4 regions of the Synechococcus sp. RS9907 genome follow, and region 4 is predicted to be linked to each of the others. Evidence: predicted binding sites of a transcription regulator. Region 4 holds the regulator's gene; each other region holds the start of a gene.
The links. The regulator NtcA, encoded in region 4, controls nitrogen genes in cyanobacteria. The targets are predictions, from matches to a motif close to GTANCNNNNGNTAC.
Positions count from the first base shown of each region.

Region 1: urtA (urea ABC transporter substrate-binding protein) is a predicted target of NtcA. The motif match lies at 2,128-2,141, and genes of this name have one in related genera.
Region 2: SynRS9907_RS13605 (circularly permuted type 2 ATP-grasp protein) is a predicted target of NtcA. The motif match lies at 5,754-5,767, and genes of this name have one in related genera.
Region 3: SynRS9907_RS13565 (DUF4278 domain-containing protein) is a predicted target of NtcA. The motif match lies at 3,055-3,068, and genes of this name have one in related genera.

Region 1 is NZ_CP047944.1:2,498,592-2,506,427, reverse strand. It holds gene SynRS9907_RS13540 (urease accessory protein UreD) at 1-270, opposite strand, end outside; gene ureE (urease accessory protein UreE) at 376-828, shown strand; gene SynRS9907_RS13530 (urease accessory protein UreF) at 825-1,496, shown strand; gene ureG (urease accessory protein UreG) at 1,496-2,101, shown strand; gene urtA (urea ABC transporter substrate-binding protein) at 2,211-3,503, shown strand; gene SynRS9907_RS13515 (branched-chain amino acid ABC transporter permease) at 3,597-4,751, shown strand; gene urtC (urea ABC transporter permease subunit UrtC) at 4,756-5,883, shown strand; gene urtD (urea ABC transporter ATP-binding protein UrtD) at 5,880-6,635, shown strand; gene urtE (urea ABC transporter ATP-binding subunit UrtE) at 6,632-7,342, shown strand; gene SynRS9907_RS13495 (DUF1830 domain-containing protein) at 7,376-7,621, opposite strand; gene SynRS9907_RS13490 (hypothetical protein) at 7,800-7,836, shown strand, end outside.
Region 2 is NZ_CP047944.1:2,516,013-2,523,848, reverse strand. It holds gene SynRS9907_RS13630 (molybdenum cofactor guanylyltransferase) at 110-706, shown strand; gene SynRS9907_RS13625 (GTP 3',8-cyclase MoaA) at 703-1,746, shown strand; gene SynRS9907_RS13620 (redox protein) at 1,826-2,317, shown strand; gene SynRS9907_RS13615 (transglutaminase family protein) at 2,305-3,204, opposite strand; gene SynRS9907_RS13610 (alpha-E domain-containing protein) at 3,177-4,172, opposite strand; gene SynRS9907_RS13605 (circularly permuted type 2 ATP-grasp protein) at 4,166-5,641, opposite strand; gene SynRS9907_RS13600 (sodium:solute symporter family protein) at 5,958-7,388, shown strand; gene SynRS9907_RS14145 (hypothetical protein) at 7,406-7,534, shown strand; gene SynRS9907_RS13590 (aspartate carbamoyltransferase) at 7,696-7,836, shown strand, end outside.
Region 3 is NZ_CP047944.1:2,507,254-2,513,643, forward strand. It holds gene SynRS9907_RS13545 (urease subunit gamma) at 1-161, shown strand, start outside; gene SynRS9907_RS13550 (urease subunit beta) at 172-492, shown strand; gene ureC (urease subunit alpha) at 496-2,205, shown strand; gene SynRS9907_RS13560 (type 1 glutamine amidotransferase) at 2,220-2,960, shown strand; gene SynRS9907_RS13565 (DUF4278 domain-containing protein) at 3,152-3,319, shown strand; gene SynRS9907_RS13570 (hypothetical protein) at 3,400-3,618, shown strand; gene SynRS9907_RS13575 (DUF1028 domain-containing protein) at 3,696-4,370, opposite strand; gene SynRS9907_RS13580 (Zn-dependent hydrolase) at 4,367-5,569, opposite strand; gene asnB (asparagine synthase (glutamine-hydrolyzing)) at 5,751-6,390, opposite strand, start outside.
Region 4 is NZ_CP047944.1:243,347-251,182, forward strand. It holds gene SynRS9907_RS01235 (TatA/E family twin arginine-targeting protein translocase) at 1-34, shown strand, start outside; gene pth (aminoacyl-tRNA hydrolase) at 49-666, shown strand; gene SynRS9907_RS01245 (DUF3146 family protein) at 666-923, shown strand; gene SynRS9907_RS01250 (resolvase) at 901-1,347, opposite strand; gene SynRS9907_RS01255 (DUF3084 domain-containing protein) at 1,344-2,495, opposite strand; gene ntcA (global nitrogen regulator NtcA) at 2,523-3,239, opposite strand; gene rph (ribonuclease PH) at 3,298-4,041, opposite strand; gene SynRS9907_RS01270 (cob(I)yrinic acid a,c-diamide adenosyltransferase) at 4,187-4,786, shown strand; gene dcd (dCTP deaminase) at 4,786-5,379, shown strand; gene thyX (FAD-dependent thymidylate synthase) at 5,390-6,112, opposite strand; gene SynRS9907_RS01285 (thioredoxin domain-containing protein) at 6,157-6,732, opposite strand; gene SynRS9907_RS13965 (hypothetical protein) at 6,796-7,299, shown strand; partial or broken gene SynRS9907_RS01290 (transglycosylase SLT domain-containing protein) at 7,387-7,836, opposite strand, start outside.

The sequences.
Region 1 (7,836 bases), 330 kb from region 4:
GCGGCCGATCGATCCGTAAACCTTCTGCGCCGCCACGCTGGTGATCAGGCCGCGGCTGTTGGCCTCAAGCTTGAAGTCCAGGCTGAGTTGATCGCCGCCCACCAGGCCTCCGGCGGTGTGCAGCACCGGCAGCTCGCAGCGTCCGTCATCGCCGCGTTCACTGCGAAGCAGCTTGAACGGAGCCGTGCAGCCCCCCTGGTGTTTGGTGCTGCCGTTGGTGGCATGAAACTGCAGGTCGCAGCGGCCGTGCCAGGGATCGAGACGTTGCATGGCCTCACGCTCCGCCGCCACCGGCTTCAACTCTGTAGCAATGCACACCAAAGCGCTGCTGATTGATCGGCACGCTTTTGTTGTGGAACTGGAGAGGAGCTGCTGGTGACGGATGCGGTGGTCGTGCTGGAGCAGCGCCTGCAGAACAGCAGTGCCACGGCCACCCTGCAGTTGCCGTTAACGGCCGAAGAGCGCACGGTGCTGCGGGGCCGTCGCACCACCTCCTGCGGTCGCCCGGTGCTGTTGCAGTTGCCCCGTGAGGGTTCTCTCCAGCCCGGTGACTTGTTGGGGGATCAGTCCGGTTCGACTGTTGTGGAGGTGGCGGCAGCGCCGGAAGCATTGATGCGGGTGCAGGGATCGCATCCTCTTGAGCTGTTGCAGGCGGCATATCACCTGGGCAATCGCCATGTCGCCCTGGAGCTGCATGAGCAGGAGCTGTTGCTGCCGGAGGATTCCGTTCTCGCCACGATGCTGGAAGGTCGGGGATTGACGGTGAGCCGCTGTCAGCAGCCGTTTGCCCCCGAAGGCGGCGCCTACGGAGGCCATCAGCACGGATGACGTCCCTGGCGTTACTGCAACTGGTCAGCCCGGCCCTTCCAGTGGGTGCCTTCAGCTATTCAGAGGGGCTGGAGGTGTTGATTCAGGCGGGTTCCATCGCCGATGAGCAGGCCATCCAGGCTTGGTTGGAGGCTGAACTGCAACGGGGCGCGGTGCGGCTGGAAGCTGCGGCATTAAGGCCTCTGGCGGAGGCGTTGGTGGGGTGGTCCACCCAGGCCGATGCGGCGGCCAAGGCGCGCCTGATCGATCTGGATGGTTGGCTGATGGCCACCCGCGAGGCCGCGGAGCTGCGAGCCCAGCAGCGTCAGATGGGGATGTCGCTGCTGCAGTTGATGTCGGACATGGGACACGACCTGCCTGAGCCGGTGGCCCTGAGCTGGCCGGCGGCCTGGGCCTGGGCTGCTGTGGGCTTGTCGGTTTCAGGGGGAGACATGGTGGAGGGGTACCTCTACGGCTGGGTTGCCAATCAGCTCAGTGCCTCGGTGCGGCTGCTGCCGTTGGGTCCGTCTCGAGCGCAGGTGCTGCAACAGCGGCTGCTGCCGCTGATTGCCTCCCAAGCGCAGCTGCTTCAGGCGGCCGATCCCCAGCAGCTCTGGAGCAGTGGTGTGGGTGCGGGCATGGCGCAGCTTGCCCATGCTGAGCTGTATTCACGCCTGTTTCGAAGCTGATGAGCAGCAAACTGCGCCTGGGGGTGGCGGGCCCTGTGGGATCCGGCAAGACCGCACTGGTGGAGGCCCTCTGTCGCCGCTTGCGCGACGAGCTCCAGCTCGCGGTGGTTACCAACGACATCTACACCCAGGAGGATGCCCAGTTCCTCACCCGTGCGGGTGCCCTGGATCCAGAGCGGATCCGTGGCGTGGAGACCGGTGGTTGCCCTCATACGGCGATCCGTGAAGACTGCTCGATCAACCGAGCTGCCGTGGCGGAGCTGGAGATGCAGTTTCCGAATCTCGATCTTGTTCTGGTTGAGAGCGGCGGCGACAACCTGGCGGCGAGCTTCAGTCCGGAATTGGTGGATCTCTGCATCTACGTGATCGATGTGGCGGCCGGCGACAAGATCCCCCGTAAAGGAGGGCCTGGCATCACCCGCTCTGACCTACTGGTGATCAACAAGATTGATCTGGCTCCCCAGGTTGGTGCCGATCTTTCAGTGATGGAACAGGACACCCGGCGGATGCGGGGAGACCGGCCTTGGTGTTTCACCAATCTCCACAGCGGCGAAGGCCTGGAGCAGGTGGTGGGGTTCCTGTTGCAACAGCTACCGAATCGTTGATCCGCTGCTGCTGGGCTCGTCATTTGGTTCTTCTTGATACCAAAACCAGGACGCGCTGATCCGTACCTTCCATCAGCTGCCGTCAGGCACATTCCTGTTTTGGATCACCATGAGCTCTTCTCTCTCTAAGCGTCTGTTCGCCGGCATGGCCGCGGCATCGCTGGGCCTTGCCGTGACCGCATGCGGTGGCGGTGACAAGGCTGCCAACGTTGACTACGACGACAGCGTCACCGTCGGCATCCTGCACTCGCTGACCGGCACCATGGCCATCTCCGAGTCCACCCTGGTGGACACCGAGAAAATGGCGATCGATGAGATCAACGCCGCCGGTGGCGTTGAAGTTGATGGCAAGAAGTACAAGATCGAGTACATCGTCGAAGACGGTGCCTCCGATTGGCCCACCTTCGCTGAGAAGTCCAAGAAGCTGATCGACCAGGACCAGGTGCCCGTGGTCTTCGGTGGCTGGACCTCAGCCAGCCGCAAGGCGATGCTGCCTGTGTACGAGTCGAAGAACGCTTTCCTCTACTACCCGATTCAGTACGAGGGTCAGGAGTGTTCCAACAACATCTTCTACACCGGTGCCACTCCGAACCAGCAGTCGGAGCCTGCCACCAAGTTCATGTATGAGAAGTCGCCTGCCGCTGGCAAGCCCTTCTTCCTTGTGGGTTCGGACTACGTCTTCCCCCGCACCTCCAACACCATCACCAAGGAACAGCTCAAGTCCCTGGGTGGCGAAGTGGTCGGTGAGGACTACTTGCCCCTGGGCAACACGGAGGTTGCTCCGATCATCGCCAAGATCAAGAAGGCCCTGCCTGACGGTGGTGTGATCATCAACACCCTGAATGGTGACCAGAACGTCGCCTTCTTCAAGCAGATCCAGGACGCCGGCATCACCCCCGATAACGGCTACTACGTGATGAGCTACTCCATCGCGGAAGAGGAGATCAGCACCATCGGTTCTGAGTTCCTTGAGGGCCACTACGGCGCTTGGAACTACATGATGTCGATCGACACCCCGGCATCCAAGAAGTTCGCTGCTGACTTCAAGGCCAAGTACGGCGCCGACCGCCAGGTCGCTGACCCTCAGGAGTCGGCCTACAACATGGTCTACCTGTGGAAGAAGGCTGTCGAGAAGGCCAACAGCTTCGACGACGACAAGGTGCGTGAGGCCCTGGTCGGCATCGAGTTCGACGCGCCTCAGGGACCTGTGAAGGTGATGCCCAACCACCACCTCTCCCAGACCGTGCGCATCGGCCAGATCACTGCTGACGGTCAGTTCGAGATCCTCGAATCCACCGATGGCCCCGTGGCTCCTCAGGCCTGGAACCAGTTCGAGCCCAGCTCCAAGGGCTTCGCTTGCGACTGGACCGACGCCTCCAAGGGTGAGAAGTACAAGCTCTGATCTTCTGATCACAGCCTGATTGCTCTTCAGGGAGGAGCCCGGTGACGGGCTCCTCCTTTCGTCGTTTCATTGAACGCTTCGTTTCACACGTCCGTGCAACTGCTTCTCGAAAGCCTGTTCAACGGTGTTGCCATCGGCTCGGTGCTGCTGATGGCCGCCCTCGGACTGGCCATTGTCTTCGGCCTCATGGGCGTGATCAACCTCGCCCATGGTGAGCTGATCATGCTTGGGGCCTACACCACCTACGTGGTGCAGCTGATCTTCAAGCTGCCTGCGCTGCAGCCGGTTTACAACGCCTACGTGCTGGTGGCGCTTCCCCTGGCTTTCATCGTCAGCGGTGTGGTCGGCATCCTGCTGGAACGCACCGTGATTCGCCGGCTCTACGGCAACCCGCTGGAGACCCTGCTCGCGACCTGGGGCGTCAGCTTGATTCTTCAGCAGTTTGTGCGGAGTGTTGCCCTGGCCCACGCCGCCGGCCTGATCCTGGCGCTGGTGCTGGGCTTTGGCCTGCCGCTGCTGCTTCCCTCCTCGCTTCTTTTGGGGCCTCGAGCTCGTTTGGTGCGTGCGGGGAGTTGGGCTGTTTCAGCCCTGGGCGGTGTGCTGCTGGCCGGTGGCCTGGCCTCACAAATCAGCCGCATTGCCAGGGCCACCTCCCGCAATGTGGATGTGACGGCACCCAAATGGATGCGCGGCGGCATCGAATTCATGGATATCACCTTTCCTGTGCCGCGCCTGGTGATCATCGTGATCACGATCGTTGCGGTGGTTGGGGTGACGTGGTTCCTCAACAAAAGCGTTTGGGGCATGCGCATTCGTGCTGTGACCCAGAACCGTTCGATGAGTGATTGCCTTGGCATCCCCACCGACACCGTTGATGTGCTCACCTTTGGCATCGGCTCCGGTTTGGCCGGTGTGGCGGGGGTTGCTGTTTCCCTGCTGGGTTCGGTGGGCCCCAACGTGGGCGGGTCCTACATCGTTGGCTGCTTCATGGTGGTGGTGCTCGGTGGCGTCGGAAACCTGTTGGGCACCGTGCTCGCGTCCTTTGCCATTGGCCTGCTCACCGACCTGATCGGTGCTGGACGTCTGCTGACGATCTGGCCTGACATGCCGGCCCCCCTGGCTGGTGCTGTTGATTTCTTCGCCACCACGAGCATGGCCCAGGTGATGGTGTTCGCTCTGATCGTGGTGTTCCTTCAATTCCGTCCCGCGGGTCTGTTCCCGCAAAAAGGACGCATGGTGGAGGCCTGATCTGATGTTTCAAGCCTTTCAACAACGCCGTTGGCCCTTGATCATCCTTTGGGTGGTGATCGTTGCGGCCATCGTTGCCGCGCCTGCTGTTCTGCCGGTGTTTCGGCTGAATCTGTTGGGTCGCTTCCTCTCTTTGGCGATCGTTGCCCTCGGTATCGACTTGATCTGGGGCTTCACCGGTTTGCTCAGCCTTGGCCAGGGCATCTTTTTTGCCCTCGGCGGTTACGGCGTGGCGATGTACCTGCAGCTCAACAGCTCGGGTGATCTGCCCAACGGCATTCCCGAGTTCTTCAGCCTGTATGGCGTGGATCGGTTGCCCGCCTTCTGGGAGCCGTTCCATTCCCCGCTGTTCACTTTAGTGGCGATCTGGCTGGTTCCAGCTGTGCTGGCTGCCGTGCTCGGCAACCTGGTGTTCCGTAATCGGATCAAGGGGGTCTATTTCTCGATCCTCACCCAGGCGGCCCTGCTGGTTTTTTTCAATTTCTTCAACGGCCAGCAGAAGCTGATCAACGGCACCAACGGCCTTAAAACCGATGTGACCCAGCTGTTCGGCCAGATGGTGGGTTCCCCGGAGATGCAGCGGGGATTCTTCTGGTTGACCTCTGTGGTGGTGATTCTGGCCTGGCTGTTTCTGCGCTGGGTGGTGCGGGGCCGGTTTGGAGACGTGTTGATCGCCATTCGCGATGACGAACCCCGGCTGCGCTTTGCCGGTTACAACCCAACCCTGTTCAAGACGATCGTCTTCGCCATCGCTGGTGGTTTGGCAGGCATCGGTGGTGCGCTTTACACCGTTCAGTCGGGCATTGTGTCGCCGCAGTACATGACCGTTCCCTTCTCGATTGAGATGGTGATCTGGGTTGCGGTGGGGGGTCGAGGCACGCTCGTTGGAGCCATCCTCGGCGCTGTGGCCATCAACTACGCCAAGAGTTTGGTGAGCGAAGCTCTCCCCCAAAGTTGGCTGTTCATCCAAGGGGGCCTGTTCATCCTCGTGGTGACGGCCTTGCCGGAGGGCGTCATTGGCTGGTTCCGAGGCGATGGCCCTCGCAACTGGCTCAACCGATTCGGCATTGCCCGTCGGAGTGAGACCTATCCACGTCTCGATCTTGAAGGTCAGGAAGAGGTTCAGTCATGAGCACGGCTTTATTGGAGTTGCGCCAAATCACCGTCAGTTTTGATGGCTTTTTGGCGCTGCGCGATCTCAACCTCAGCCTTCAGCCTGGGGAGCTGCGCGCCGTGATCGGCCCGAATGGCGCCGGCAAGACCACGTTCCTGGATGTGATCACTGGCAAGACCGCTCCCACGGAAGGGGATGTGGTGTTCAAAGGACGCTCTTTGGTGGGAACGCGCGAGCACCGCATTGCGCGCTTTGGCATTGGCCGCAAGTTTCAGAGCCCTCGTGTTTTTGAGAAGCTCAGCGTTCAGGAGAACTTGGCTCTGGCGGTGAGCCAGCCGAAGCAGCCCTGGTCATTGCTGGTGGGGGGCCTGAATGGGGAGCAGCGCGATCGTGTTCATCACCTGATGAGCATCGTCAATCTGCAGAACCGTGCCGATTGGGCTGCTGGGTCGTTGTCCCACGGCCAGAAGCAGTGGCTTGAGATCGCCATGCTTGTGGGTCAGGATCCCGACCTGTTGCTGGTGGATGAGCCGGTGGCTGGGCTCACGGATGAGGAGACCGATCTGACGGCGGATCTGCTCAAGTCGTTGGCCGGGGATCACACCGTGCTGGTGATTGAGCACGACATGGAATTCATAAGACGGCTTGAAAGTCCGGTGACGGTGCTGCACCAGGGCCATGTCCTCTGTGAGGGCACGATGGATCAAGTGCAGGCTGATCCCCGGGTGATTGAGGTTTATCTCGGCACCACTGAGGAGGAGAACCAATGACGAACCTGCTGGAGATCCAAGGCCTCAACACCTTTTACGGTGAAAGTCACATTCTTCGGGATGTTGATCTCAGCGTGAAATCGGGGGAGATGGTTTGTCTGATCGGCCGCAATGGTGTGGGTAAAACCACCCTGTTGAAATCGCTGATCGGTCTGTTGCGCCCCCGCTCCGGAACCATGGCGTTCGACGGTGCTCAATTGGATCGTCAGGCACCGCATCAGCGGGCTCGGGCCGGGATTGGTTATGTGCCGCAAGGTCGCGAGATCATCCCTCAGCTCACGGTGGAAGAAAACTTGCTTTTGGGAATGGAGGCGTTGCCGGGTGGATTGGCCCGGCATCGCCACATTGATCCATTTGTGTATGAGCTTTTTCCGATCCTTCAGGAGTTTCTACCGCGTAAGGGCGGTGATTTGAGTGGAGGTCAGCAACAACAATTGGCCATCGCCCGTGCGTTGCTTGGCAAGCCAAAGTTGCTGCTGTTGGATGAGCCTACGGAGGGCATTCAGCCCAACATTGTTCAGGATATTGAAGCGGCTGTTCGGCGGATCATCGCCGACACCGGGATCGGGGTGTTGCTGGTGGAGCAACATCTCCACTTCGTTCGCCAGGCTGATCGGTACTACGCCATGCAACGGGGCGGCATTGTTGCCAGTGGCTCAACCAGTGAACTCAGCCAGACGGTTGTTGATCAGTTCCTGAGCGTTTAGAGCTTCGCTCGTGATGGCTCTTTCTGGGTCAGTTCAACTGGCCCAGATGGATTCTGTTGCAGGCTCTTCATTCATGGCGTAATCGCTCACGTCGGCACGCACGTGCAGCATCTGCCCTGTCATCGACATTTTCCAGATTTCCAGGCGTGCATCCTCGGGGGCTTCGAACCAAAAGACCTCTGTGGGCATCACCACCTTCTCTCGGTAGAAGTGGTCGGCACCAATGCATTTCACGATCACCATTCGGCTGGTGTCGTTTTGGTAAACACACTCAATCATCCTGAGCATCTGGAATGATGCCAATCTCGTGGTCTTAAGACAAGAGGAGTGTTTGATTGGTCACCGAATCAGCACGCCTTTAGATTTGGTACAGATGAGTTGATACAGAGTCGGTCGATTGTGTATCAATCGTCACGATTTTGATCTGGGCTTTGACAAGTAAGCGCCCATTAGCGTTTTGAAGATCGCACAGAGTGGCTCTTTCGTTTCAGCTG
Region 2 (7,836 bases), 310 kb from region 4:
GAAGCAAACATCAACGGGGCTGATTGATCGGATCAGACGTTCTTGTGCGGCAATGATTTGGTAGCGGTTGCAACTTTTGTGGGTTGTTGGACTCCGCTGGTGCAGATTGTTGGTCGGCGATGTGAACCAAGGCTTGCGGGTTTGTGTGCTCAGTGGCGGAAGCAGCCGTCGCATGGGGCGTGACAAGGCCCTCCTGCCGCATCCCTCCGGTGGTGTCTGGCTCACGGCCCTGGTCGACCAGCTGCTGCCCCTCGGTTATCCGGTGCAGGTGTTGAGTCGTCATGCCGCCCACGCAGAGCTGCTTGCCCACCGGCCGGGATGTTCCGTGCTGCTGGAGCCCCCTCCCTGGAATGGCCCTCTGCAGGCGCTGGCCAGGCTGTTGCCGTCTCAGCCTGGGGAGGCTGTGTTGGTGCTGCCGGTGGACATGCCCCGTTTGCGCACCGCCGTTGTCCGGCAGCTGATCGCAGCCTGGAATCGTGCCCCCGATCAAGCAGCAGTGGCCCATGACGGGCAACGGTTGCAGCCGTTGCTGGCGGTGATCCCCTCCGGTTCTCCCTTCCGCTCCTGCCTTGATCAGCAACTGCAACGCGGCGAGTTGCGCTGGATGGATTGGTTGACCTGCGTTCCCCATCAGGCGGTGCGCTTGCCTCAAAAGGCGTTGGTGAATGCCAATTGCCCTGCAGATCTGGCAGCGTTGGAGGGATGAGCACGTTGTTGCCGCTCGCAGACCGCCTCAACCGGCCCATCGGGGTGTTGCGGTTGTCGCTCACGGCCCGTTGCAATCTCGCCTGTCCGTACTGCTGTCCGGATGTGGAGGAGCCCCCTGGCCTGCTGACGCTGGAGCAGCAGATGCGCGTGATTCGTGTGGCCGCGCGCCTGGGGGCACAAACGCTGCGGCTCACCGGTGGAGAGCCGTTGTTGAGCCGGCGCTTGTTGCCGTTGTTGGAGGCGGTGGCCCAGGCCCGGCGGGATCGTTCGGATCCGATCGCTGGTTTGCAGGCCGTGGCGCTCACCAGCAACGGGGTGCTGTTGTCGGAACCGATGGCGCGGGCGTTGCGTGCCGCAGGGCTGGATCGAATCACCATCAGCCTGGATGCGGCGGAAGGGGAGGCAGCGGCGCGCATGGCTGGTCTCAAGGGTGGTGCCGTGGCTGGAGACCGCCTGGTGCGCCAGGTGCAGGACGGCATCGCGGCGGCCTGCGCCGCTGGCTTTGACCCCTCATGCGGCGAGCTCAAGCTCAATGCCGTGATCCAACGGGGGATCAATGACGATCAGCTGTTGCCCTTGGCCAATTTGGCCCGGCAGCAGGGGATGGAGCTGCGTTTGATCGAATACATGGATGTGGGCAACCGCAACCAGTGGACGCTGGACCAGGTGCTGCCGGCGGCGCAGATGGTGGAGCACATTCATGCCCGTTGGCCCCTGGAGCCTTTGGGTCGCCCGCGGGGTGGGACGGCCCGGCGTTGGCACTACCGCGATGGTGCTGGAACCATCGGTGTGATTGCCTCCATCAGTGAGCCGTTCTGCGGGGATTGCAACCGCTTGCGTGTCACCGCTGATGGGCAGGCGTTCACCTGCCTGTTTTCTGCTGAAGGCACCGATCTCAAGCCCGCGCTCGCCTCAGAGCCTCAGCTTGAGCAGGCCATGCGCCAGCTCTGGCAGCGACGCCAAGACCGCTACAGCGAGGAGCGTGATCCAGCCGCTGTTGCGTCAACCCATGCGGAAATGGCGTATTTGGGGGGCTGAACCGTCGTGATCGTCACCGTTTTTGCGTGATGCCCCCGGTACAACGGGGCAGCTGAAGGATCCCTCAGGATCCATCGACATGTTTGAACTGCTGGCCTACGAGCGCTTCCGCGACACCCCGTCGGTTCGTTTTTTCGACGTCACCGTGAACACCTCGAACGCGCGCGACCTGGTGATTCACAGCGGCCCGGCCGTGTCGCCCCCCAACGATCCGGAGAGCGGAGCCTGGCAGTTCTATCTGCATCCCCATCAGGAAGACAATCTGCTTGCGGCAAGCGGCGGCAGAACCTTCTTCCTGGTGAACCTGGCCTGGGAGCAGCCGTTCCACATCGTTCGGCTCGAGAGCGGTGGTGACATCCTTCGTATCCCGCCTGGCACTTTCCACCGCTCGATCTCCGATCCCGATGGTTCCGTCGTTCTGAACCAGGCGGTTCGTGAGGAGGGCGCTTCTCTGGTGAGGGAATTCCGCGTCTACAACAGCGCCGAGATCCCGGCCTTGATGGCAGCCACCCACAGCTCGGCGCCGAAGCCCCAGTTGCATGGGGTGGAGCCGTTGCTTCAGGCGGCCTGAACCAGGTTGCGTGAGGGGGTTTCCGTTGCGGAGGCGTCCTCTCTGATCTGAATCTGCCAGTTCAGTTCACTGTTGGCTCCAGGGGGGCCGCTGAAGCTGCCGCTCACGGCCGCGGTGAGTTCCGGCTTGGAGGAGGTGGCCAGCACGACATAGCGCTCGTTGACTTCCATCCCGGCACTGGGGTCAAAGCCCCGCCAGCCCGCTCCCGGCAGGTAAACCTCCGCCCAGGCATGCAGGTCGTACTCCTTCGGGGGAGGTTGCTGCAGTTGATAGCCGCTCACAAAGCGGGCCGGAAGACCCACCACGCGGCAACAGGCCACCATCAGCATGGCCAGATCACGGCAGGAGCCGATCCGCTCCCGCAGGGTTCGGCCCGCCGGCCAGGCGGGTCCCACATGGCGTTGGGTGTATTTCACCCGCTCTTGAATCAGTTCAATCAGTTGCTTCAGAAAGGCCAGGGTCTGCTGGTTGCTGCCCATCAGGGCTTCCTGGGTGAGCTCGATGGCCGAGGGTTCGTGTTGGCCGTTGGGCAACCAGCCTTCCAGTGCCCCCTGCAGATCGCTGTTGAGTTGGCCTTGCGGGTAGGGCAGGGGTGGTTCGAGGCCGTTGAAGCAGCTCTCCAGCGGGGGTGCTGGCCGGGTCTCCACCAGGCTGCGGGCCTCAAAGACGAGTTCATCGGTGCTGCCGAGAAAGCGGAGCCGTTGGATTTCATCGCCGCTGGCGGCCACCAGTTCCCGACGTTGCTCCGGTTCCGGCAACACGCTGAGTTGATGCTCCAGCAGGGTCTGGAATCCTTGCCCCCGAGGCCTCAGACAAAGGCGATGTTCCCCGAGGAACACCGGGGCGTCATACCGATACGTCAGGCGGTGAATGATGAGAGCGCGCATGCGGGATCGGTGGGGATGGAATGGAGGTCCGCGCTGGTGAAGTAGCGGGTCTGGATCAGGTGGTGGAGTTGGTTGAGGTCTTGCTGCAGCTGATCAATGGCTTCATGCAGACCGGCTTCGATCAGGTTGTCGATCCGCACATAGCTCCACCGGGCAAGGAGCTGACCGCGCAAACAGTCGAGGTCATCCGGCGTGTCTTGGTTCGGGAGCTGCTGGATCTGTTGCAAGGTGTCGCTGATGCCCTGGAGGCAGTACCGCACCGAGCGAGGAAAGATGGGGTCCAGCAGCAAAAAGCGTGCCACCGCTGCAGGGCTGATCGCTTGTTGCACGCTGTGGCGATACATCTGATAAGCCCCCGCTGTGCGCAGCAGGGTGATCCACTGCAGTTCGTCCAGCACGCCGCCCACCTCTTCAGGGGAAGGCAGCAGCAGGAAGTATTTGACGTCGAGGATGCGGGAGGTTTTGTCGGCCCGTTCGATCAGACGACCCAGCTGACTGAACAGCCAGCTGAGATCGCGGCTCAGGGTGGTGTCGGTGATCCCGTACACGAGCTGGCAGCCGCGGCGGATGATCCGCAGTTGTTCCTGCACCGGTTCGCGCCAGATGTCTTCGTCGTCTTGAAGGCTCCAGTGCAGATCGTTGATCTGCTCCCACATCTCCGTAGTGATCACATCCCTGATCTGCCGTGCGTTCTCCCGTGCCACCGCAATGCAACTCACGATGCTGTTGGGATTGCTGCGGTCCTGCAGCAGGAAGCGCACCACCTGTTTGGGTGTGGCATCGGGGTAGGCCGTATCGAAGCGCTGGCGATCCCCCGTCACCTCCACCAGCGGCAGCCAGGGTTCGGCGCTGCCCGGAGGACAGTCCAGCGCCATCGCCTCACTCACTTCCAGAAAGCGCGAGATGTTTTCGGCCCGTTCCAGATAGCGGTTGATCCAGTAGAGCGAATCGGCAACGCGGCTCAGCACGGCACCGCCTCCTGGGGGTGCCGTGCCGCCATCCGTTGGTCGTCGACGATCCAGGTGTCCTTGCAGCCGCCGCCCTGGGACGAATTCACCACCAGGGAGCCCCGCTTGAGTGCCACGCGCGTCAGCCCCCCTGGACTCACCCAGCTGCTTGCGCCGCGCAGCACGTAGGGGCGCAGATCAACGTGGCAGGGGTAGAGCTCACCGTCACTGAGGGATGGCACGGTGGAGAGTTGCAGCGTGGGCTGCGCAATGAAGTTGCGGGGATTCGCACGGATCTTCGTGTCGAAGTCCGCCAGCTCCGATCGGCTGGCCTGGGGGCCGATCAGCATTCCGTAGCCCCCGGCTTCCGCCACCGACTTCACCACCAATTGCTCGAGGTGTTCGAGCACGTAGCGCCGGTCGTCCGGTCGGGCGCAGAGATAGGTGGGAACGTTCTCGATGATCGGCTCCTCATCGAGGTAGTAGCGGATCATCGCCGGCACGTGGGCGTAGATCAGCTTGTCGTCGGCGACGCCGGTGCCCGGGGCGTTGGCGATGGCGACCCGTCCTTGCCGCAGCACGTCGATCAGGCCCGGCACCCCCAGCATCGAGTCCTGGCGGAACACGGTGGGATCGAGAAAATCGTCGTCGATCCGGCGGTAAATCACATCCACAGGCTTGAGGCCGTTGGTGCTGCGCATCCACACGCGGCCGTCTTCGCACACCAGGTCGCGCCCTTCTACCAGTGCAATGCCCATCTGCTGGGCCAGATAGCTGTGCTCGAAATAGGCGCTGTTGAACACCCCGGGCGTCAGGATTGCCACGCGGGGGCTGTCACTCCAGGGCGCCAGGTCTTGAAGGGTGCGCAGCAGATGGGATGGATAGGCGTCGATCGGTTGAACGGCACGGCCTTCGAACAGGCCAGGGAACAACCGTTTCATCACCCGACGGTTCTCGAGGAAATAGGCCACCCCCGATGGACAGCGCAGGTTGTCTTCCAGGACACGCCAGGTGCCACTGCCATCGCGGATCAGGTCGAGCCCGGAGATGTGGCACCAGCGGTTGAGCGGCAGGCTGATGCCCTGCATCTGAGGTCGCCAGCCGGAGGAACTTTCAACGTCTTCCCGCGGGATCACTCCATCATTGAGGATCTGCTGGGGGCCATAGATGTCTGCGAGGAAGCAGTCGATGGCTTCCAGGCGTTGCAGCAGTCCCCGCTCCAGGGTGATCCAGTCGCTGCGGCTGATCAGCCGGGGCAAGGGATCGAAGGGGAGAATCCGTTCGCTGCCTTTGAGGCCGGAATCGTTGAGGCGAAAGGTGGCGCCGAGGCGACGCAGCAGTTGGCTAGCCGAGGCATGGCTGCGGTTGAGCTCGGGCAATCCCAGCTGCCCCAGTGATGTGAGCAGCGTGGCCAGATCGTCGCGCGGTCTGGCTGTTTCATTGCAGAAATATTCGTCGAAGCCGACCGTGGGTTTGTAGTCGGTGAACATTCCAATCGCGTAGGTGAATGTCATCCAAGGCGTCGCCCCAACCCCCTTCGGGTGGTGGTTGCTACACATTCCGCAATTTCAGGCGACCGGGCGCTGATCGCCTGATGTTTGGGTATCCGAAGGCACCGAAATCGAAGGCGACAGCTGGAGCTGGGACGCCTCTTTTGCTTACCTGTTTCTGGAGTTCAAACGCTCTTCGCCTTGGATGAATTGCTCTGGGCGCGACTGATCTTTGCCCTTGGTGCCGTTGTGACTGCGGCGACGGTGGTGATGATTCTGCGCGGACACCTGTATTGGAATCGCAGGGGGTCGACGGATGTCCGCTGACTCGGTTCCCTTCCTTCAGCCCGGGATCGCCTGGGCGTTGGTGGTGCTGTTCTCTGTGCTCTGGGTGGCGCTGGGGATTGCCTGGGGCCGGCGCGGTCAAGGCAATGCCGACGACTACATGCTGGCGGGGCGCAACATCGGGCTGGCCCTGAGTACGGCCACGTTGATGGCCTCCTGGGTCACCGGCAACACCACCCTGCTCGCCCCTGAATTCGGCTACAAAACCGGCCTCTGGGGCATGTTCAGCTATGCCCTGGCCGGGCTTGGCCTGATTCTGTTCGCCCCCCTGGCCTCGCGGATCAAGCAGTTGATGCCCAACGGGCGCACCAGCGGCGACTTCATTCGCCTGCGCTACGGGCGTCTGGCCTGGTGGGTGTTCATGCTGATCACCGCGATCTACACCCTGGGCTTTCTGATGACCCAGGCGATGGGTGCTGGCCTGCTGCTGCAGGCGCTTTCAGGCTTCGATTACCACGTGGGAATGGTGGTGGTGATTGGTGTTGCCACCGTCTACACCCTGTTCGGTGGGATGCGGGCCGTGATTGGCACCGATTTCATCCAGTCGCTGTTGATCATGGTGTTGCTGGCGGTGGTGGCGGTGCTTGCCTTCCGTCAATTCCCGATGCCTGAGGTGCATGCCTCCTTGCTGGCCCGGCATCCCGATCGGCTGGATCTGCTGCTGCCGGCGGGCTTGTTGATCGCCTGGAATTCCGCCCTCTTTTCGATGGGCGAGGTGTTTCACAACAACATTTGGTGGTCCCGGGTGTTCGCCAGCCGGCGCTCGGTGGTGATGACCTCTTTTGTTTTGGGCGGAATCGCCTGGATGAGCGTGCCGATGGTGACGGGCTCCATTGGCCTCGTGGCCCTGGCCCGTGAGCTGCCCCTCGAGCAGGTGAACATGGTGTTCCCTGTGATGGCAGCCGATCTGCTCGGGGCCGGTGGCGCGGCCCTGGTGTTTGTGGTGGTGTTTGCTTCGCTCACCTCCACCTTGGATTCGTTGCTGGCATCCACCGCCGATCTGTTGGCGGAGGATGTGTACTTCCGCCTGTTGCGGCCCCAGGCCAGCGACCTACAGCTCAAGCAGGCGGCGCGGCTGATGGTGGTGGGGTTGGCCGTCGTCACCCTGGCGCTGTCCTGGCCGCGGCTGGATTCGCTGGCGTCGGTGCTGTTCTTCACCGGTGCCCTGGTGGCCTCCACGGTCTGGCCGGTGGCCTGCGGTTTGTACTGGCGCACGGCCAACCGCACGGCTGCCATCGCGGCCATGCTCGCCGGCAGCGTTGTGGGCCTGCTCGCCTATGTGCTGATCGCGCCCTACTGCGCTGCTGTGTTTTCGGCGGCCGTGTCGGCGGTTGTGATGCTGATTGGCAGTCGCATGCGGCCGGAACGCTTTGACTTCACCTTGCTGAAGGAGGAGGGATGATCCAAACGCTTCCTTTGATGGCCGGCCTCGTTGGTCTGTCGGGTTTTCAGTTTCTGCTGGTGGCCAGTCAGCTCGCCCTGGTGCTGTCGGTGCTCGTGCTGCTGGTGATTTGGTGGGTGGAGTGGAGGAATGGCCGGGTTTGGTGATGTCTCCTTTAGCCGTCCACCCCAGCACAATCCTTTCCGGATCTTTGCTTAAGAAGCTGCTTCTTCGTGGACGAAGCAGTGTGGTTGTTGTTACGGGTGAAAGATGTAATTCCTGGCTTTAGCACTCGGTCTGGCAAACAGGGTGTTGATCCGATCCCGCTATGGCACAGGCCAAATCAGCAGTTGTGGACGCGTCATCGGTTCAGATTCGCTTTGAGCCGATGGGGCCAGATGTTTATGGGCAGAACCAACCCCAGGAGCTGCTGGCTGCCATTGCCGAAGACGTTGAGCCTTTGAAGGAT
Region 3 (6,390 bases), 320 kb from region 4:
GTGACGGCAAGAGCGTGGCGGAGCTGATGCAGGAAGGCACCACCTGGCTGCGTCAGGACCAGGTGATGGAAGGCGTGACCGAACTCGTCCATGAGGTGCAGATCGAGGCCGTCTTTCCCGATGGCACCAAGCTCGTCACGCTGCACGACCCGATTCGCTGAGGCAGAACCCATGGCACCTCTCATCCCAGGCGAACTGCTCCCCGAACCGGGTGAACTGGAACTGAATGCAGGTCGACCCGTCACCACACTGAGCGTCTCCAACAGCGGCGACCGGCCGGTGCAGGTGGGCTCCCATTTCCATTTCGCCGAAGCCAATGCCGCCCTGCAGTTCGACCGGGCCGCAGCCCGCGGTCAACGGCTCGACATCCCCGCCGGCACCGCCATCCGCTTCGAACCCGGCGACAGCCGCGACGTGAACCTGATTCCCTTCGCCGGTGCGCGACGCGTCATCGGCTTCAACAGCCAGATCAACGGACCCCTCGACGCCTGACCCATGCCCTACCGCATCTCCCGCCAGGCCTACGCCGAGACCTACGGACCCACCACCGGCGACAGGGTTCGCCTGGCCGACACCGATCTGATTCTGGAAGTCGAAAAGGATTACACCGTCTACGGCGATGAGGTGAAGTTCGGCGGCGGCAAGGTGATCCGCGACGGCATGGGCCAATCCCAGACCCCTCGAGCCGAGGGCGCCGTCGACACGGTGATTACCAATGCCCTGATCCTCGACTGGTGGGGCATCGTCAAAGCCGATGTCGGCCTCAAGGACGGCCGCATCGTTGGCATCGGCAAAGCCGGCAACCCCGACACCCAGGAAGGGGTGACGATCGTGGTGGGCCCAGGGACCGAAGCCATCGCTGGGGAGGGCCACATCCTCACGGCCGGTGGCATCGACACCCACATCCACTTCATCTGCCCCCAGCAGATCGAAACGGCCCTGGCCAGCGGCGTTACCACCCTGATGGGCGGCGGCACCGGACCGGCAACAGGCACCAATGCCACCACCTGCACCCCCGGCGCCTTCCACATCGGACGGATGCTCCAGGCCGCCGAAGGTTTGCCGGTGAACCTGGGCTTCTTCGGCAAAGGCAACGCCAGCACCCCGGAAGCGCTGGAAGAACAGGTGCGCGCCGGTGCCTGCGGCCTGAAGCTGCACGAAGACTGGGGCACCACGCCCGCCACCATCGATGCCTGCCTGTCGGTGGCCGATCGGATGGATGTGCAGGTGTGCATCCACACCGACACCTTGAACGAAGCCGGCTTCGTGGAAGACACGATCGCCGCCATCAAGGGACGCACCATCCACACCTTCCACACCGAAGGCGCCGGCGGTGGACACGCGCCAGACATCATCAAGATCTGCGGTGAGGCCAACGTGCTGCCCAGCAGCACCAACCCCACCCGGCCCTACACCCGCAACACGCTCGAGGAGCACCTCGACATGCTGATGGTGTGCCACCACCTCGATCCGAAGATCCCCGAGGACGTGGCCTTTGCCGAATCACGGATCCGGCGCGAAACGATCGCCGCCGAAGACATCCTTCACGACCTGGGCGCCTTCTCGATCATCGCCAGCGACTCCCAGGCCATGGGCCGCGTGGGCGAGGTGATCACCCGCACCTTCCAGACCGCCCACAAGATGAAGGTGCAGCGCGGTGCCCTGCCCGAAGACTCCGCTCGCAACGACAACCACCGGCTCAAGCGCTACATCGCCAAGGTGACGATCAACCCGGCGTTGGCCCACGGCATCAGCAGCGAAGTGGGGTCGATCGAAACCGGCAAACTCGCCGATCTCGTGCTGTGGAAGCCGGGCTTCTTCGGCATTCGCCCGGAACTGGTGGTGAAGGGCGGTTCGATCGTCTGGGCCCAGATGGGCGATGCCAACGCCTCGATTCCCACCCCAGGCCCGGTGCACGGCCGGCCGATGTTCGGCGCCTTCGGCAAAGCCCTCGCCCCCAGTTGTCTCACCTTCGTGAGCGAAGCGGCGATGGATGCCGACATCCAACGCCAGCTGGGACTGGAGCGCACCTGCATGGCGGTGAAGGACACCCGCAGCGTGGGCAAGAGCGCCCTCAAGCTGAATTCAGCACTGCCCAAGGTGAGCGTGGACCCACAGACCTATGAGGTGTTCGCCGATGGTCAACTGCTCACCTGTGAGCCCGCCGAGGTGCTGCCCCTGGCCCAGCGCTACCTGCTGCTTTGAGCCCCACGCTGCTGGTGGTCCAACACGTGGACCACGAAGACGCCGCACTGGTGGGAGAGCTGGCGCGGCAGCTGGGCCTGACACTCGAGATCCTGAGGCCCGACCGGGGCGACCCACTGCCGGACCCCAGGGCGTGTGCCAACAGCATCGCCCTTGTGCTCGGTGGCCCGATGAGCGTGAACGATCACGACCAACCAGGCATGGACTGGTTGCAGCAGGAACTGGACTGGTTGAGGGCCTGGCACCAGCAACGCCGACCGGTGCTGGGCATCTGCCTCGGGGCGCAGCTCTTGGCTGTGGCTGCAGGGGGCAGCGTTCAACCGCTGCAGGTGGGCGCACCACCGCAGCAACTGAAGGAACTGGGGCTTGGCGCGATCCACTGGGTCGCGGATCCCAGTGATGAGGCCCTGCTCAAGGGGCAACCAAGCAGCACTCTGGTGCTGCATTGGCATGGTGATCGCATCCACCTCCCGGCCGATGCAACCCTGCTGGGTTCTTCACTGCACTGCGCCGAACAGGTGTTTCGGATCGGAGCCCACGCCATTGGCCTGCAATGCCACCTCGAGATCGACGGCGATGCGCTGGAACGCTGGATCGCCAACGACCACGACTACGTGGTGAGCGCCCTTGGAGCTGAAGGACCCGACCGCCTGAGCCAGGACTGGCGCAGGCTGGGCACCACGCTTCAGAAACAAGGCCGAAACTTCTTCAATGCTGTGCTCAATCAACTGATTGAGATCAGCCAGACCCACTAATTCCTACGCACAAAAATAAACAAAACCAAAAACTTTTCTGAAGAGGTATCAACCTGAACACCACTTCGGCATTTGCAAGAGCTTCAATATTTCTGTAGCAACAGCTACCGATCGTTCACTTCGCATCGCGCGAAGCGCAGTTCGCCTCAGGCCATGGAACGGGGACCTGAGCTTGCTTCGAGGACCATCCAATGACCACCCTTCTCTATCGCGGGCATCAATACCAGCAAAACAACGCCACTCAGGGCAAGCCTGGGGTGCAGCTGGTTTACCGCCGCAACGTGTACCAAGCCCGCCAGATCAACAACCACAGCACTCCGGTGCAGCTCGTGTACCGCGGCGTGCGCTACACCCGCTAGGCCAACTTCTCAATCCGTAGCAACTCGAACATTCCAGTTCCGAGGATTGAGGCGTAATAGATCCAGCTTCAGCCAAGACGTTGGATCTCATCACCTCTCGCCTCGACCAGGGCCTCGTGCAAGTGAGTCCCTCCAGCGTGCATGGCGTGTTCTGGCTGCAAACCCACTTTCCGTCTCAGGAATGGGACGCCCTGCTGTCTGGGCAAGCCGCCTTTGGCATGGATTGCATCGATGACCTGATCACCGACGCACGTCAGGCCGGCCTGAATGTGGAGTGGGAAGCATCCGTCCCCAGCTGAGCACTTCTGAATTCCCCAGAAGCCCTGCACACGGCTGCGTTGCAGGGCTTTTTTAATGGCTTAACGACTCTGAATACTCAAGCCACCAAGCGGTTGAGCATCGGCAATTCCGACAGCTCATCCCTCCACTCCTGGGCCCAGAGGGCCTGACTGCGCTCATACACCTCCATCAACTGCTCCACGGCGCACTCGTGGAAATCAACGCGCAGATCCAACAGCGGAAAAGCAGCTTCACCACTCACCTGCACCGCTGCTGAGGTGCAGAAGGGAGAGCGATGGTCACCGCCCGCCGCTTCCCCGGCCTGCAGAGCCATCATCAGACGGCGGCCCAGTTTCAAGCTGGGGTCGCTGGTGAGAAAGGCCTGTTCCATCGCCGCCAACACACCCTCATCCACCAAGCAATTGCCGGCAACAGACAGATCACGCTGATGGCGATGCCCTGCCCAAGGGCCGCAATCCTGCCCCGTCCAACAGGCCGTGCGACCGTCCAGGTCGATCAGGTGAAACTGACGCCGGTCTCGGTGCTGGTCATCCGCCAGCAAGCTGGCCAGAACGCTCTCGGCATCGGAACTCTGCTCAAGGCGCTCAAGGCCACAAATCCCCAGATACGGATTGGTGTGGGCCTGGGTGGCGACAGCACCAACTCCGGCGCGGATGTGAGGCACGGTGGATCCAACAGCCAGATGACAGGTGGCCACAGCCACGCCGAAGCGACCGTTGCTGGGGTCCCGGGCCAGGATCGAAAAGGTCACGGCAGCTGACGGTCGAGCCGCAGCAACGTTTCCAGCAGCACCGCGGTGCCCGCCCAGCACTGCTCGTCACTGGTGAACTCAGCAGCGGAATGACTCAGGCCGCCCCGGCTGGGCACAAAAATCATGCCCATCGGCCAACGTCGGCCAACCTCCTGGGCATCGTGGCTGGCGCGGCTGGGGAGATGGCTGTGGGACAGGCCGAGATCGGCTGCGGCCTCAGCGATCGTGGCCATCACCACAGCGTCAGCAGGGGTGGGATCAACGCTGAACTGGGGGTCAACCGCAATCGGGCAGCCGGTTTCAACACCGATGCGTTCCACCTGATGCATCAACTCCTCAACCAACTGATCGAGAACGGTGGGATCCACATCCCTGAGGTCAACCGTCAGGGCGACTGCGCCGGGGACAACATTGGCTGCATTGGGCCAAACCTCCAGTCGACCCACCGTCGCCACCGGATCTCCGGGATGACGGGAAGCCATGGCCTCGATGGCAAGAACAAGACGCGAGGCCGCCACGAGGGCGTCTTGTCGCAACCCCATCGGTGTGGTGCCGGCGTGATTGGCCTGGCCTTTCACATTGATGCTGAACCGACGCTGACCAACAACGCCCTCCACAACACCGATGGCATCACCGCGTTGCTCAAGAACGCCACCCTGCTCAACATGCAACTCCAGGAAAGCGGCATAAGCATCATCGGAGCGGCGCGCCGAGGCCAGGGAGGGCCAGTGGCCGCCGATGCGCGCCAGGTTGTCCTGAATCGGCTGACCATTGCTGGTGGCATAACTCTCCGGGTCATCGGAGGCCGTGCCCGCCAAGCCCTTGCAGCCCACCATGGTCGACTCCTCGTCGGCAAAAGCGATCAACTCGATGCCGTGCTGCAGGCGCAGGCCCTGGTCTTGCAGCGCGCGGCAGGCTTCCAGACCGGCCAACACCCCCAGGGCCCCATCAAAACGTCCACCGGTGGGAACCGTGTCGAGGTGCGACCCGGTCACCAGGGCAGGGCGGTGGGGATCCAGGCCCTCGAGGCGTCCGATCAAGTTGCCAGCGGCATCAACACGCACCTGCATGCCGAGCTGCTTCATCCAGTGGGCCAGTAACTCACGGCCCTCCACATCCTCCGGCGAAAAACCGCGTCGACACACGCTGCCATCAGGCTTGGCGCCAATGCTGGCCAGCTGCTCAATCGTTGCCACCAAACGATCACGGTTTGGACGCGCCGCGATCTTGGCTGGCTCGACCCGCGATGCAGGGGTGGTCGGAGAAGCCGAAATGAGCGCTGGCAATGCCGTGACCTTCAGTTCAAAGGAACCAACACCTTCACCTGAACGGACCGATCGGCCTGTAGCTAGCGCAACGATTTAACCCTGATCAAAGAATTCAAACGGGCATCAGCACGCGCCAGCCCAGGCGGTCCGCCTCCCGGCGGGCCAGGGCTGGCATGTCTTCCGCCACAAACATGCGGTGCAACATCTGCACGCCCAGCAGGTGATTGATCACCGCATCCATCTGCACACGCTCTGCATCGGTGGTGGCTGGATCCTCGTGACGGGCAAACAAGGCACGCACGCCGGCTTTGCTCAACAAACCAGCGGCATCGATCGCCTCATCACTGAGGTAGTCGTCGGCGAGCTGCTTCATCTGCTCCCACTTCTCGGGCTCCGTGTGGGCTGGCGGTGCCATGAAGGCGAACTTCTCACGCCGGTACAGCACCTCCGGCAACAGGCCGGCCATGGCTTCCCGCAGCACGTATTTCTCGGTTTTCCCCTTGATCCGCAGCTCAGGCGGCACCTGAACCGCAACCGCGGCCAAATGGTGATCGAGGAAGGCGGGTCGCGCCTCCATGGAATTGGCCATGTCGACCCGGTCGCCACCCCAGGTGAGGATCTGGCCCTCCAGCATGGTCTTGATCCAGACGTACTGGGCCTTGTCCAGGGCATGGCGCCCCTCCAGTTGATCCGCATCCAGCTGCTCGGCAATCGCCTTGCCCGGGGAGTAATCCTTCAACGCTGTGGCATGG
Region 4 (7,836 bases):
GAAGCCTGTTGAAGAACTTCCCCCCAGCGACTGAGTCGTTCCAGCGGTATGACCACTGATCTCAAGCTGGTGGTGGGTCTGGGAAATCCGGGTGCGAAATACGCCGGCACCCGTCACAACATCGGCTTCATGGCCCTAGAGCTTTTGGGTGAGCGCTCTGGGTTCAGTTTTCGTCAGCAGGCCAAGTTGCACGGTCTTGCAGCCGATACAGGGGTTGGTGAGCAGCGGCTGCGCTTGCTGATGCCTCAGACCTACATGAATGACAGCGGTCGTGCCATTCGTGCGGCTCTCGATTGGTTCGGCCTGGAGCCTCACCAATTGCTGGTGCTGGTGGACGACATGGATCTTCCGCTGGGTCGTTTGCGGTTGCGGGCCCAGGGCAGTGCCGGCGGGCACAACGGTTTGCGCAGCACCATTCAGCATCTCGGGACCCAGGCGTTCCCCAGGCTGCGGATCGGCATTGGTGCGCCGGCTGAGAACCCTGCCGAACGCCGCGCCCGAACGGTGTCCCATGTTCTTGGTCCGTTCAGCAAGGCGGAGCAACCCTGTGTCGGCGCTGTGCTCGATGCTGTTCTGGATGGGATTCAACGTCTTCAGCGCCAGAGCTTTGAGCGCGCTGGAACCTGGATCAACGGGTTCCGCTATGACCTGGAGTCGGTCGACTGATGCCGGCACTTCCGGCGACAACGGCCCATTTGCGGGTGCTCCGCCAGTGTTTTCAAGCCAAGTGCGTGGAGGGTGAAGTTTCTGCTGGAGGGTTTGAGTGGCAGTTCTCCTGGGCCTTTGATCGCGGTGAACTGGTGGTGGAGCCATCCCTGGGACGTGCCCTGATCGAGGATGCCCTGCGGCGGTTTCTGGTGCGTTCTGATTACAGGCTGGAGCCGGGGGGTGATTACACCTTCATGGTCCGGGCCAGGTTCTGAGCGAGAACGTGGGAGCAGGCTCAGGCCATTTCAGGCGGTATTGCAGGTGCTCCTCAAGCATCACCAAAGCTGCAACAGCATCCAGATCCACCGGTGGAATGCGCAGTCCTGCCGGCAGCATCCGTCGCCAACCTCGAGCCGGCCACAGCGCCCAGTAACGCTGTCTCGCCCGCAGGGTTGTTCCCTGCTCCGGAACCACGGTGAGCTGGCCCAGCCGCTCCAGTCGCTGGATCCAGGCTCGGCTTCCCGTGCCATCCCCGATCAGGATGCGATCGAGAGCTTGGTCTTGATTCCACTGCTCCAGCCAGGGTTCAACGGCCTCCGGGGCCAGCACATGCCCTTCTTGCACGAGGCCGAGCTGAAGATCGGCAAGCACAAGACCACATTTGCAGCGGCCTGGATCGAGGACGGCCACCCGTTTCATGGGGAGGCCTGAATGATGACGACGACAGGGTCGGCACTGTCGCTGACCCGTGCGGAAATCACGTTCAAGACCACGCTTTGGCTGGGTCCTTCCATCAGGGTCTGGGCCAGTTGGGAGAGGGCTGATCCATCGAACTGAAGGCCTTCGGTCAGGGATCCTCGCCGCTGCACCTCGGCATAGGCCGAGGCCAGGAGAAGGTTCAACCGTGTGCGAATGCCCTCTGGTGTGCGTTCATCCGGTTGCAGTGTGGTGGTGGCCAGCACGTCTCCGCGTTGGGTCACCGGCCGGTTCGGACGCACCTCGGGGAAGGCATACACCGCTGTTTCGCCTCGCAGCACATTGGTGGCTGAGCGCAGCGAGATCACCCAGGTCTCCGGTTTGCGGATGATGCTTTGCAGGCGTTCCACATCGCTGCGCGGAACGCGGATCAACTGGCGTTCGGGTGCTTCGCCAGGTCGCACTTTCCCGTAGGCGTTGAGATTGGCCTCCTGCAACAGCCTGTCGACAGCCTGTTTGGCCTGGTCCGGCTCATCGAGTCGAACCGTTGCTCTTGCCAAGGTCTGTCCGCTGCTGATCACCACCGATCCACGCCGCAAGGCGACCAGATTGCGTTCGAGTTCTTTGAGTTCCTGCTCACCGGCACGGATGCGGCTGCGAACGCTGTTGAGTTCGGCTTCCGTGCGCTGGATGTCCGCATCGCGGGAGGCGATGTCCTGGCTGAGGCGTTCACGTTCTGCTTCGAGTTGGGCCAGCTCCTTCTGAAGAGGAGCCAGTTCGAGGCGCAGGGTGTTGGCCCGTTGCTGTGATTGCTCGAGCTCAATGGCGATCCGTTTGGTTTCCGTTCGGGTCTTGTCCCGTTCCCGCTCGGCTGCCTTCAGCTGCTGACGGCTGTCCTGGAGTTTCTGCTGCAGGGCATCCAGTTCAAACAAACCCACCCGCAACTGCCGGCTCACCAGAAGCATCAGGCCAAGTGAGAGTGCGCTGATCAGGCTGCCGGTCAACACCGTGATCAAAACGGCGGTGCGCCGTGGGCGCATGCTGAACAAACTCAGTCGTGCTTTGCCGACGCGGCTGCCCAAGCGGTCGCCCAGGGTCGACAGCACGCCCCCGAGCACCAACAGAACCAGGATCAGTGCCCAGCCGCTCATCGCTGCACAAGTCGGGCGAAGGCAGGCCTAGCTGAAGCGTTTGGCCAGCGCGATCGGATCCAGAACCGTGATTTTCTTGCGGTCAATCTGAACCAGACCGGATTGACGCAAGTCTCCCAGCAGTCGCGTGATTGTGACGCGTGTTGAGCCAATTGCTTCAGCGATGGCCTGATGGGACAGGCGCAGGTCGATGGTGATGCCCAGCTCATCGGCCACGCCGAAGTCCCTGCAAAGCACCAGCAGGAAGCTCACCAGCCGGGATGACATGTCCCGATGGGTGAGGGTTTCAATCATCGTCTCGGTTTGCAGAATCCGGCTGGAGAGACCCTGAAGCAAGCGCAGGCCAACGCTGGTGTCGGCTTCGATGGCGGCCTTCACGGAGGTCGCTGGTGCCGTCACCATTTCGACCCGGGTGAAGGCCACAGCGTGATAGAAGCGGTCGGACCGTTGACCTGTCAGCAGCGACAGCACCCCGAAGAGGCTGTTCTCGCGGAGCAGGGCCACGGTGATTTCTTCTCCCGATTCGTAGACGCGTGACAGACGAACGGCCCCCCGGCGGATCAGGTACACCCGTTCGGCGGGATCTCCGGGGAAAAAGATGGTCTTGTTGCGGTCCACCAGTTCACTGCTGGCGCCATCGAGATCTCGGATGATCTCAAGCAGAGAACGGTTGGCGGGCTCTGCGCTGGGAGCTGGAGCCACCATCTGCGGGGCATATCGGCTGAAACCTCGGCTACTGGTCATGACAACCCCCTGGTGTGGCGAAGCTACGGAGCCGGCGGTGGCTGCCATGTAGCGGTTATTACGTAACGCTGCTGTGCTCGTTGAAGGCCTGGCGTTGCGCCTGCATCAGGGATGTCAATCCCGGCTCTGCTAAGTCCAGCAGCTCATTGAGTTGGCTGCGACTGAAGGGCGCACCCTCCGCAGTTCCCTGGATTTCCAGCAGACGGCCATCGCCGGACTGCACAACGTTTAGGTCCACCTCGGCTCGGCTGTCTTCGCTGTAGTCCAGATCCAGCAAGGCCTGGCCATCCACCAAGCCCACGGATACAGCCGCCACCTGATCGATCAGGGGCGATTGCTCCAGCACTCCCTGGTCCACCAGTGATCGGCAGGCTTGGTCCAGGGCGAGCCAAGCCCCGGTGATTGAGGCCGTCCGGGTGCCAGCGTCCGCTTGGATCACGTCGCAGTCGATCAGCAAGGTGCGCTCCCCTAGGCGCTCCATGTCAATCACGGCGCGCAGGCTTCGGCCGATCAGTCGCTGAATTTCCTGGGTGCGACCCGAGAGTTTCATCAGCTCCCGTGATTGCCGCTGTGGGGTGGATCCGGGCAGCAACCGGTATTCGGCGCTGAGCCATCCCAACCCTTCTCCCTTGCGCCAGCGGGGAACCTTGTCCTCCAAGCAAACGCTACAGAGAACAGCGGTTCGGCCGTTATGAACCACAAGGGAGCTCAAGGCAAAGCCCATGGGATTCCAGGTCACCGAGAACGGTCGCAACTGCTGCGGGCGACGGCCATCAGTGCGTTGTTCAGGGGATTGGCTCATCGGTGGTGTGCAGTTCGTCAAGCCTCGCAGGCGGTTGGTTCTCGCCCTGTCCAAACACCATGGGTGGTGTCAATCCCCTTGTGGAATGTGATCTCGCCGCTACATTCAAGGTCTTGCCGGAGTCTCCCGGACAGATGCTTCCGTGATGACCACAAGCCTCGCCGACCCCCATTCCTTCCAAAATTCCCTGGATCGGGATCAGCAGGCCTTGCAACGGGCGGGCCTGAGGCCCTTGCCTGCCGTCTCTGATCCGCCACCCCTACATCTGGTGGCTCCCGAAGGGCAGCTGCAAGTGCATACGGCGCCTTATCGAGGCAGTTTCGCCAGTGTTCTCAGCCAGGCCATGCGAGCTGCCGGCTTGGGCAGTCGTGTTCTGATCAGTCAGTTCCTCAAAGGGGGCGTGCAGCAGGGACCGGCCGGCCGGGTGCAGCTCTGCGGAGGCCTCGTCTGGCTGCGGCCGGAAGTGCCCCTCTGCCTCTCTTCGCCGGGGCATCCCGGTGGTGCGGAGGCGGTGGCTGAGGTTTGGTCCATCTGCCGTCAGCATCTGATCCAGGGAGATCTCGACCAGCTGGTGTTGGATGAACTCGGCCTTGCCGTGGCCTTCGGATACCTGGATGAAGCGGACGTGATTGCAGCCCTTGAGCAGCGGCCCGCTTCGATGGATGTGATCATCACTGGACCTGCAATCCCCGCCGGTGTGGTGGAGATGGCAGATCAAGTCACGGAGTTGCGGCGAGGTTTCTGATGCTCAAATGCGATCGCTGGATCACTGAACAGGCCGGGCAGGGAATGATCGAGCCATTCCAGAGCGGTTTGGTCCGTCACCTGGAGCCGGAGCAGAAGCTGCGGCCGGTGCTGAGTTTTGGTTGCTCCTCCTACGGCTACGACCTACGCCTTTCTCCCCAGGAATTTCTGATCTTCCGGCATGTTCCAGGCACGGTGATGAACCCCAAGCGGTTCAACCCGGCCAACCTCGAACCCACTCCCCTGCATGAGGATGAAGACGGGCGATATTTCATTCTCCCGGCCCATTCCTATGGCCTCGGTGTGGCCCTGGAGAAGTTGCGGGTTCCCCCCAACATCACCGTGATCTGCTTGGGCAAGAGCACCTATGCCCGCCTTGGAATCATCGTGAATACCACCCCGGCAGAAGCGAGCTGGGAGGGTCACCTCACCCTTGAATTCAGCAACAGTTCCGGTGCTGACTGCCGCATCTATGCCGATGAGGGCATCTGTCAGCTGCTGTTTTTTGAGGGTGATCCCTGCTCGACCACCTACAGCGATCGACAAGGCAAATACCAGCACCAACCGGAACGGGTGACGCTGGCCAAGGTGTAGTTCTCTCTGATTAGGGGGCCAAACGCGCCCGGTGCAGCCTGGTTTTTTCGTACCAGGCTGCAAATTCAGGGGCCCACTCCAACATGTGGGGCCACATCAGATCACAGAGCTGGCGGATCTCCAGCTGGGCATCGAGTTTGGCCCGCAGATCCATGAAGTGCAGGAACGCCCGCAGGCTGAAGCTCACCACAAAATGCTGGCGGTAGTCGAAGGGGAGGATGCCGCGGGCGTGCTCCTCGGCGAAGCCGGCCCTGAGCAGATCCCTGTAGCGCTCGGCGGCGCTCCGGCAGAGATCAAGATCCTGTTGGCGTAGTGCTTCGGTGTAGGCGTATTTCTTGCCCTGCCGATCGCTGTACTCGCCGATGGGCCGCAGATAAAACACCTCTTCCAGGTCCAGGGCTCCATCCGCTGCACGGCAGATGCGTTCACCGGTGTAACGCATCGACTGCACATCGAAGCTCACCCCAACCCGGTGGGTGCGGGCCTGCTGCATCACCGAGTGCGGGAACCAGCCCACATTCAGCACGATCTGCGCATGCTCCATCGGACCGTAGTGGCCGCGCTCTCCAGACAGCAGGCGTTTCACACAGATCTCTCCAGCCCGCTGCTCATCGGGCCAGTTGGCACGATCTCCGGCCACGAATCCTTCGCTGTAGTCCTGATGCATGGCGGCGTACACGCATTGCTGCGGGTTCGGCGTAGCTGCGATCAGATCGACCCGAAAGCGGTCCATGGGAGCGTCAGAGTGACGAGTTGTGGTGATCATGGCGAGGCGTGTCAACCATGGCTGCGGGGCCCCGCGTTGGCTGGGCTCGAGGCCCCTGCCATCGCGTTGTTCGCAGAGGGGGGCGTCGGCAGCTGGCTGATGTTGCCGACGCCAGGCAAGGCCGGCAACGGCTGATTTTCAAGCAGTGCTGTGGTGAGCAGCTGGAGTTCCTCAGCGCTGCGCAAGCCGAGGGATCGCCCCTTGGCTTCCCCCTCAGCGTTGAAGAGGTTCAACTGGGGAATGCCGTTGACGTCGTAGCGATCAACCAGATCTTGCCAACGGGGGTTGTCGACGTTGACCAGAACAACATCGAGTCGATCTCGCGCTTGCTTCTCCAAAGCAAGCATCGAAGGGGCCATCTCTCTGCAGACCTGGCACCAATCGGCGTAGAACTCGATCAGCGTCGGGCGTCCGTTGGTTAAGGCTGTTTGTGGGTCGAGGGATCGTCTCGCCAGCTGCTCCATCGGGCTTTCGCTCTGAATGCCACCGCGTAGGACAACCAGGCCAATGGCCAGAGCCACCGCAATTAGCACCAGCACCCATCGCTGCGCTGTGCCCAGGGGCGAAGACTCCGGGGTGCCTGTCATCGCACGTCAACCGCAGCGATCACTCTGGCAGCTCTTTCGAAAGGCCGCCGCTACCTTGACGCCATGCCAATTCTGCGACTGCTGAGCCTTCCGGTTCGGGCGCCGTTGCTGACGGTGCTGTTTCTCGTTGCGGTTGTGCTCGGCAACCATTGGCAGATTGTTCAGCCCTCCTTCACGTCTCTCTATGGCGTGAGTGCGGCCTGGTTCTGGTGTCTCGTGCTGCTGCAGACCCAGGTGGTTGTCATCTTCTGCACCATGCCCGATCTGCTGTTGCGCCAGGTGTCGTTGCTGATGGCGTCGAGCCGGGTGATGACGTTGGTGGTCACGCTGCTGGTGGTGATCACCGGTGGCATCTATCTGCTGAAGCTCAATGTGCTCACCGACGTGTTGATCCTGGCCTCAGCCGTGCTCTTGGCCAGGCTCGATCTCATCCGCATCGGTGTTCTGCCCGCCGCCGGGATCTGCCTGCTTCTGATGAGTTTGGTCGTGATCGCTGGCATCGTCGCCGGCACGCTTCTGCCCGACCCCAGCGCCAGTCTCGTTGCAGAAGGGTTGATTGCCGCCTAGGTAGCCGAGCAGATTGTCCAGCACTTTCTTGGTGTAGAAGCGTGTTTCCGGGTAGGGAATGCGTTCCACCCAGAGTGCATCGTCGTCTTGATCCGTGGGTTGCACCCAAGAGGCCACAGCACCAGGCCCGGCGTTGTAGCTGGCAATGCTGCGAAAGGGGTCGCTTTCCCATTGCTCCAGCAAGTGGTTGAGGTAGCGCGCGCCCAGTTCGAAGTTGTCGGCGGGATCCTTCAGCATCAGCGTGCTGGTTGGTGCGTCAGCCATCTCTGTGGCTGTGGAGGGCATCAATTGCATCACGCCTACAGCCCCAGCAGGGGAGACGACACCAGGAGCAAAGCGTGATTCCTGTTTGGCGATCGCTCGCAGCAGATTGGCCTGAACGCCTGCTTGCTCTGCCGCTGTCTGGATCTCAGCTTCGAAGAGGCGAGGGAATTGGCTGCGATGCAGGAGAGTCCGTTGATGGCAGCTCGGATTACGCCAGCGGAGGCTGAGCCACCAGAGCTGATCCAGTCCCATCCAGGTGTCCCCGATGGCGAG